2 regions of the Actinoplanes sp. URMC 104 genome follow, and region 1 is predicted to be linked to the other one. Evidence: riboswitches for the same ligand, from Rfam matches in the RefSeq annotation. Region 1 holds a riboswitch; the other holds the start of a gene.
What was found. Region 1 has a riboswitch for cyclic di-AMP ahead of ACSNN8_RS36490 (C40 family peptidase). Riboswitches for the same ligand answer to the same signal wherever they lie in the genome.

Region 1 (4,183 bases):
TCAGGGTGTCAGTCATGCAGGAATACCGCCCAGTGCTCGTCGGGTCAGGATTTCAGGCGCCGGCGGCGGCGAGCCTTTCGGCACGCAGCCGGTCGGTCCACGTGTCGTCGACCGGGGCAAGACTATCCGCGCCGGTCGCCCATCGCAGTAGCAGATCGGCTATAGCTGGGTTGCGAGCGAGCGCGGGCCCGTGGGAGTAGGTTCCCAGGATCTTGCCGTGCCATGCTCCCTCCGTTTGACCGTCGTTGCCAATTCCGGCAGTCACCCGCGCCAGCGGGGCGACCCCGGGGCCCAGGTGCGTGCGACCGCCGTGGTTCTCGAAACCGCTCAGCGGGGGCAGGCCCAGCCGCGGGTCGATGTCGCCGCGGATCTCGCCGACCGCGCGGGTCTCGCCGCGGTCGGAGTGCAGGTCGAGCAGGCCCAGGCCGGGGCACTTGGCCCCCTTGGCGAAGAACGAGTGGCCGAACAATTGGTAACCGGCGCAGATGGCCAGCACCGCGGCGCCCTGGTTGACCGCCCGGTGCAGGCCGCCGTCGGCGATCAGCCGCTGGGCGGCGAGCGCCTGCGGGCCGTCCTCGCCGCCGCCGATGAGGTAGATGTCGGCGGTGGAGGGCATCGGCTGGTCGGACCGGACCGCGTACGTCTCCACCGGGATGCCCCGGATCGCCGCGCGGCGGGCCAGGATCAGCAGGTTGCCGCGGTCGCCGTACGTGGAGAGCAGGTCAGGGTAGATCCAGACGATCCGCAAAGCTTCAGTTGACACGGTCCAACTCCGCTCGGATGTCCTGGAACGCCGTGTAGTTGGCGATCACTTCGAGGCGGCCCATGGGCACGGTGCTGACCGCCTCGTCGAAACTCAACACGTGCCGGAAGGCGATTCCATTCACCTCGAGGCGCACGGCCAGGTCGTACGCCCGGTCGCCGGTGATCAGCACCGGCCGGTCACCCAGGGGCGAGAAGTCGACGTCGTAGAGCCACGAGGTGTCGAAGCCGTCGGGGTCGCGGGCGTTGATGGAGAGCAGCGTCGGGGCCTGCTCGGCCATGTCGAACGCCTCGAGCCAGCTCGCCGGGTTCTTCGCGAGCAGCAGGCGGATGTTGCGCCCGTCGCGGTCGACCTGGGCGTAGCGGCCGGCCACCGAGGCGACCGTCGCGAGCCGGGGAAGGGCCTCGATCGGGCGTACGCCGAACGCGGCGGCCACGGCCAGCGCGGTCGCCGCGTTGCCGAGGTTGACCGTGCCGGGCAGTTGCAGCTTCACCAGGTGCCAGTCGCCGCGCGGGTCGACCACGCCGTCCTCCTCGACGCGCCACTGGGCCTGCGGCCGGCGCAGCGGGCAGCCGGTGCACCACCAGTCGCCGTTGGCGCGCTCGATCGGGTCGCCGCTCTCGGGGCAGACCCATGAGTCGTCGGTCCAGCGCTGCCCGGCGCTGAACCACGTGACGTGCTGCGAGCCGCGGGCCGCCCACACCACCATCGGGTCGTCGGCGTTGGCGACCACGGCCACGTCGGGGTGCCCGGCGAGCGCGGTGCGCCACATCTGCGCCATCATCGCGACCTCCTTGGCCCGGTCGAGCTGGTCGCGCGAGAGGTTGAGCAGCGCGACCACCCGGGGGCTGGTCTCGTCGATGACCCGGGCCAGGTAGTGCTCGTCGACCTCGAGCACCGCGAACGGGGTGGCGCCCGCCTTGGCCAGCGCCGAGGTGTGCCCGGTGGGCATGTTGGCGCCGAAGGAGTTGGTGGCCACCGGGCCGAGCACGCCGAGCGCGGCGGCCGCCAGCCGGGTGGTGGTGGTCTTGCCGTTGGTGCCGGAGACCAGCGCGATCGCGCGGCCGGCCGCCAGGTGGCCCAGCAGGTCGGGGTCGATCTTCAGGCCGATCCACCCGCCGATGACCGAGCCGTCGCCGCGTCCCGCGGCCCTCGAGAGCGCGGCCGCGGTCTTGGACACTGAGGTCGCGACCTTGGCGCGCAGGGGCATCTTCCCGTCCGTCACGGGAGACGAGGGTACCGGAACGGGAGGTTACGTCGAGTTGCCGCAAGCCCGGTTCCGGCGGCCCGTCCGGCCGCGTACGGAAGGGCATTGAGATCAACGATTCGGCGGAGCACATTTTGGCCGGTGAAAGAGGTTTAAACTGCGGGAGAGTGAATGTGGGACCTCGGTCACTCGTTCGGTTCCTGCCAATAATGTGTTCTGATTCACGCGTAACCTTCTACGATTTGTAGTTCTCCTACTACTTGTCGTCATGGCATTTCTCGCCGGTCGGTAGCAAATCGGACAGTGTCCTTCATGCCAAACACGCTGAGTAGTCGAATCGGATCTCCCGCGGCTTCGAAATTTGAGGTAGCAAGGTCTGGCCGGCGGCACCCGCTCGCCGACTCGCGAAGACCCGGTTCACGCCGAGCCCTGCCCCGGGCCGGTCAACGCGACCACCCGAGCACCACGCACCAACCACAAAGGCATACGGGGGCAGGGACGGGGGACCCACTACTGGTCCGCTCCGCGCCACCCGCTCCGGTGGCGAACCACGGAGCAACCTCGGGGTGAAGCCGCGCTTGCGTGGCCGGGCAACCTTCCCGCCCGAACCCGACAGCTAACCTCGCAGGCGTGCCGGAGGGATATCTCTACCGTGCACGAACACAGTTCGAGCCGGGGTCGCCGCACGGCCGGCACCGGTGTGATCGCACTGTCTCTGGGTCTGTGCCTCTGCGCAGGCCAGCTGCTGGCCCCCTCGGCCGCCAGCGCCGCTCCTGTCGCCAAGGCTGCGGCCAGCGCCAAGATCAAGCCCTCGGTCCGCTCGTCGATCTCGACGCGGACGGTGACCTATGGCGGCAAGGTCAAGCTGACCGCCAAGTTCATCAACCCCACCAACGGCAAGGTGGTCACCTCGGGGACGGTCCGTCTCCAGGCGCTCCGCAAGGGCAAGTGGGTCAACTTCACGGCCAAGAGCCTCGGCAAGTCGGGCAGCGTCACGCTGACCGGTGAGCCGCACGCCAGCGGCCGGATGCGCGCCTACTACGTGGGCACGCCGACCTACAAGGCGAACGGCGGCGGCCAGTTCAACGTCGTCGTCAAGCCGAAGTCGTCGCCCGCCCGGGCGAAGATCATCAACGAGGCCAAGAAGCACGTCGGGTCGCTCTACAAGTTCGGCGCGGCCGGCCCGTCCCGCTTCGACTGCTCGGGTTACACGCTGTGGGTCTACCGCAAGGCCGTCGGCAAGAAGCTGCCGCACAAGGCCAACTCGCAGCAGAACTACGGCAAGTCGGTCGCCAAGTCCAACAAGCAGGTCGGCGACCTCATCATCTTCCGCAACGGCTCGTACGGGTACCACGCCGGCATCTACGCCGGCAGCGGCTACATGTACGACTCCCCGCACACCGGTGCGCGGGTCTCGAAGCGCAAGATGATCGGCTCGAACTACGTGGTGCGTCGCCTGGCCTGACGGCGGCTTGCATCACCGACTCAGTGGGGCGCGACCGGTTCGGTCGCGCCCCACTGTCGTCTCCCGCGGACGGTCGCACCGTCCGCGAGCGCGCCGGCGCCTTCGAGCGGCCCGCTCGCTTCCGGGGCGGGACCCCGTAACGCCGGCCGTGCTGAGGCCGGCTCTGCTTGCAGGGTCGAGCCGCGCCCCGGCTCACGCTTCTCGTGATCCTCGACGAGCGGTCTCCGTGATCCTCGACGAGCGGTCCCCGTGATCCTCCACGAGCGTCTCCGTGATCCTCCACAACCCTCCACGCGGCCCTCCACTTTCCTCCCGCGCGGGGGTTGACACCATCCGTCGGTGGGAGGTTTGGGCGTGTTCGTGCCGGTTCTCTCCGAGGGGGACGGCAGGATGTCGGAAACCGGACGGGGTTGATCATGCTCTTCCCCTCCACTTCCCATCCACGTCGTTGAGCTGCGGTTTCTTCTGTGAAGCGGGTTCGCGAACCCGTCCAATCGGCTTGCGGGTGGAGGGAAGTGGAGTAGAGTGGAGCGCAGTGGCAGGGCCGAGAGTCGAACTGACCTGAGGGACCTGCCGGCCCGAGTTGACAGGCGGACCGCGAACCGCCAAGGGCAGGGGGTGAGGGCCGATGTTCCTCGGCACGCACACCCCGCGCCTCGACGACAAGGGGCGGCTGATCCTTCCGGCGAAGTTCCGTGATGAGCTGGCGGGAGGTGTCGTGATCACCAAGGGGCAGGAACGCTGCTTG
Region 2 (4,183 bases), on a different contig from region 1:
CACCTGGGTGATGACCTTGCCGAGGTGGTCGCCGGTGAGCGCCGTCGCCGCGCCGCCGGCCAGCGTGAGCCAGGCGCCGAGACGGGCCAGGACGCGGTACGCCGGGTCGGCCGCGAGCCGCCAGACGCCGAGCGCCAGCAGCAGCGCGCCGCCCACCATGACCGCGCCCGCGATGGTGTGCGGGAACGCCGCCAGGTTGACCTTGTTGAGCAGCAGGTCGGCGAACGAGGTGAGCCGGGCCCGGCCGGTGTCCGGGTCCAGGGCGTACGCGACGGGGTTCTGCATGAAGGAGTTGGCCGCCAGGATGATGAACGCCGACAGCAGCGTGCCCACGGCGACGATCACGATGCACGCGGTGTGGATCGCGCGGGGCAGCCGGTCCCAGCCGAAGTACCAGAGCGCCAGGAACGTCGCCTCGAGAAAGAACGCCAGCATGCCCTCGATCGCCAGCGTGGGCCCGAAGACGTCGCCGTAGAAGTTCGCGAAGGCGCTCCAGCCGAGCCCGAACTGGAACTCCTGGACGAGTCCGGTGACCACGCCGACCGCGAACGTGACGATCAGCAGCTTGCCGACGAACTTCGTCAGGTGCAGGAAGTGCTCGCGCCTGGTGCGCAGCCACGCGAGCTGCAGGCCGGCGGCGGTCGCGGCCAGGCTGATCGACAGCGGCACGAAGAAGTAGTGGTAGATCGTCACGACCGCGAACTGCAGCCGGGTCAGGTCCAGAACGTCCATGGGAGCCCCCTCTACGACGTCTCGTAGTAGATACTACGCCTCGTAGTACGACGCGGCGCAGTAGAGGCGGTATGCTCGGTCACATGGCTCTCGGGGACCTGGAACGCGAGGTCATGACGCAGTTGTGGGACGCCGGTGAGCCGCTCACCGTGCGGCAGGTGCACGAGCGCCTGAGCCGTCAGCGCGATCTGGCCTACACGACGGTGATGACCGTGCTCGACCGCTTGGCGAAGAAGGGCGTGGTCACGCAGCAGAAGGCGGACCGCGCCTACCGGTACGCCCCGGCGCAGACCCGCGAGGAGATGACCGCCTCGGTCATGCTCGACGCGCTGACCGCCAGCGACAACCAGGACGCCGCCCTCGCGTACTTCGTCGGGCAGCTCCCGCCGGAGGCCCTCAAGGCCGCCATCGAAGCCGCCAGACGCCACGGATGACCGCGCTCCTGCTGGGCGCGCTCGGCCTGACCCTCTCGCTGGTCGTGCCGGGCGTCCTGGCGAACGCGCGCTGGCCCGACCGGGCCCCGGCCGCCGCTGTCGTGCTCTGGCAGTCGATCACGCTGACCGCCGTGCTGGCCGCCCTCGGCGTCGTGCTCGCCGCGCCCGAGGAGGTCACCCGCGCCGCCGGGTCGGGCAAGCCGGTCGCCGAGGCCGCGCTCATCGGCGCGCTCGCGGTCGCCGCGCTGATCATCCTGCGGCTGCTGGTCTCGCTGATCGGGGTCACCCGCCGGTCGCGGGCCCGCCGGGCCCGGCACCGCATGCTGGTCGACCTGCTCGACCGCGCGGAGCAGCACCGCGAGCTGGGCCCGGGAAACCTGCGGGTGCTCGACGGGGCGCTGCCGCTGGCCTACTGCGTGCCCGGCCGCCGGCCGCGGGTGGTGCTCAGCAACGGCGTGCTCGAGGTGCTCGACCGCGAGCAGATCGACGCGGTGCTCGCGCACGAGCAGACCCACCTGCGACAGCGGCACGACGTGGTGATGGAGTCGTTCACCGCGTTCTACCGCGCGGTGCCGCGGCCGCTGCGCAGCCGGCTGCCGCTCGACGCCGTCAACCTGCTGCTCGAGATGGTCGCCGACGACGCCGCCCGGCGCCGGGTCGGGGCGGAGCCGCTGCGGGCCGCGCTGGAGCGGCTGACCGACGCGGTGCCCCTCGCGGAGGACGTGGCACCCGGCGGCACCGGTGAGGCGCGCCACCGGCGGCTCGAACGGCTGGCCGCGTCGCACCATCCGTCCGTCGCTCTCACCGTCGCCGCGGGGGCCGCCGCGGTCGGCCTGTTGGTGTTACCCACCGTGATCCTGGTGCTGCCCTGGCTCGACCGCGCGCTCGAAGCCTGGCCGCTCTAGTGACTATGCGTATATGTAAGAGCGCATACAGTTTTCCCTCCGGAGCGCCTTCAGTTCGGCTCTAGATGGGGAGTACGGTGTTGTCCGGTCCGCCCAGCCCCCATCGTCCACCCGGTCGATCTGGCGGATCACCGCCCAATCGCCGGCAACGGCGAGCCGGGGACCCGAGCAGTTGGGGTGAAGCCGCGGTATGCCCGCGGCCGGGCGCGCTTCCCGTCCGAACCCGTCAGCTAACCCGGTCGGCGGCACGAGGGAAGAAAGGACAACCCACCCACGTGCGTCGCGCCGCAGTAGTGCGCAGCCTCGTCTGCGCCGCAGCCGCGGTCGGGATCATCTTCTCCGGACCCGCCGTCGCGCAGGCAACACCCTCGCCCTCGTCCGTCGAGGAGCAGATCGACAAGCAGTGGAACCAGCTCGAACCGGTCATCGAGCAGTACAACGACGTGCACGGCAAGCTGCTCAAGAACCGCGCCCAGCAGAAGAAGCTCGCCGCCCAGCTGACACCGCTCCAGGTGCAGGTGGACGTCGCGATGCAGCAGGTACGCGGGCTCGCCGTCGACGCGTACAAGCAGGGCGCGCCCAACGCGCTCAACGCCATGGTCATCAGCGGCACGCCGACCGGGCTGACCGACAAGCTGATGTACCTCGACCAGCTCGCCCGCGGCCAGCAGGAACAGATCGCCGACGTGGCCGCGCTGCGCGACAAGCTCGCGGCGACCAAGGCCGACCTCGACGTGGTCACCAAGTCGATCGCCGCGCGCGACGTCGACCTGGCGAAGCGCAAGAAGGCGATCGAGACCAAGATCACGTCGCTGCAGAAGCTGCGCATCCAGGCGTACGGCTCGGTGAACGCCGACGACGGCCCGCTGCGGCTCGGCCCGTGCCCCGTCGACTACACCAACGACAAGGGCGGCCGGGCGGCGCAGAAGGCGTGCGACCTGATCGGCAAGCCTTACGTCTTCGGTGCGGCCGGCCCCAGCTCGTACGACTGCTCCGGTCTCACCCAGGAGGCGTGGGGCAGCGTCGGCGTGCACCTGGACCACTACACGAAGGACCAGTGGAACCAGGGCAGGCCGGTGTCAGCCGACGAGTTGCAGCCCGGTGACCTGGTGTTCTACTTCCCCGGAAGCCTGCACCACGTCGCCATCTACATCGGCGGCGGCATGGTGGTGCACGCGCCGCACACCGGCGACCACGTACGGATGGCCAAGATCGACGGCAACCCGATCGCCGGCTACCGACGACCGGGCTGACGATCCGCCGCTCCACCCCCGAAGGCCGCCGAGGCGTACGCTCCGGCGGCCTTCGTGCTTCCCGGCAGCCTCCAGCTCTCCCGGCGGCCCTCGTTCTTGTCGGCGGCCTCTGCTCTTCCCGGCGGCCTTCGGTCCTCCTACCGGGCGCGGGCATAATGCCCTGTCATGAGCGACTCGCCGCTGATCGACAGCCTCACCGCGGCCGTCGAGGCCCGCCCCGACGACCTCCCCTTGCGCCTGCACCTGGCCGAGCTGCTGCTCGCCGCGGGCCGCGGCGCAGAGGCGATCGGCCACGCCGCTCAGGTGCTCGCCCGCGAGCCCGCCAACGGGACCGCCCAGAAGCTGATGTCCTCCGCCCTCGCCACCCCTCCGGCCGCCGGTCCTCCTTCCGCGCTGCCTCCCGCTGCCGGTCCTTTCTCCGCGCCGCCTCCCTCTTCCGTCCCGCCGTTCCCCCCGCCTTCCGCCTCCCCATCCCCTTCCTCGCCGCCCTCCTCCCCGCTGCCCCCTTCCTCGCCGCCGCCTTCGCCCACGCCATCTCCTTCCTCGCCGCCGCCCCCTTCCCCTTCCGCCCCGCCGCCCTCCTCCCCGATTCCCCCCTCCTCCCCGGGCGGCGTTGACTGGGATGCGATGGAGCAGGAGTTCGGCGACGTCGTGCCGCCGCGGTTCTCGCACGAACGCGAGCCCGTGCGGGGCCACGAGGACCGCACCTTCGACGTTGAGAAGTCGACGATCACGCTGGCCGACGTGGGCGGCATGCAGGAGGTCAAGAAGCGGCTCGAGATCTCGTTCCTGGGCCCGCTGAAGAACCCCAAGCTGCGCTCGCTGTTCGGCAAGAGCCTGCGCGGCGGGCTGCTGCTCT

Region 2: linked by a shared signal. The riboswitch ahead of ACSNN8_RS22635 (NlpC/P60 family protein) and the one ahead of ACSNN8_RS36490 (C40 family peptidase) in region 1 are both predicted to bind cyclic di-AMP.

Annotation. Positions count from the first base shown of each region.
Region 1 covers NZ_JBPQTO010000011.1:2,315,687-2,319,869, reverse strand. The annotation lists gene ACSNN8_RS36500 (type 1 glutamine amidotransferase) at 53-763, opposite strand; gene ACSNN8_RS36495 (MurT ligase domain-containing protein) at 753-1,973, opposite strand; cyclic di-AMP (ydaO/yuaA leader) riboswitch at 2,480-2,616, shown strand; gene ACSNN8_RS36490 (C40 family peptidase) at 2,671-3,435, shown strand; gene mraZ (division/cell wall cluster transcriptional repressor MraZ) at 4,064-4,183, shown strand, end outside.
Region 2 covers NZ_JBPQTO010000007.1:208,292-212,474, reverse strand. The annotation lists gene ACSNN8_RS22650 (cytochrome ubiquinol oxidase subunit I) at 1-732, opposite strand, end outside; gene ACSNN8_RS22645 (BlaI/MecI/CopY family transcriptional regulator) at 816-1,166, shown strand; gene ACSNN8_RS22640 (M56 family metallopeptidase) at 1,163-2,071, shown strand; cyclic di-AMP (ydaO/yuaA leader) riboswitch at 2,194-2,332, shown strand; gene ACSNN8_RS22635 (NlpC/P60 family protein) at 2,347-3,324, shown strand; gene ACSNN8_RS22630 (ATP-binding protein) at 3,490-4,183, shown strand, end outside.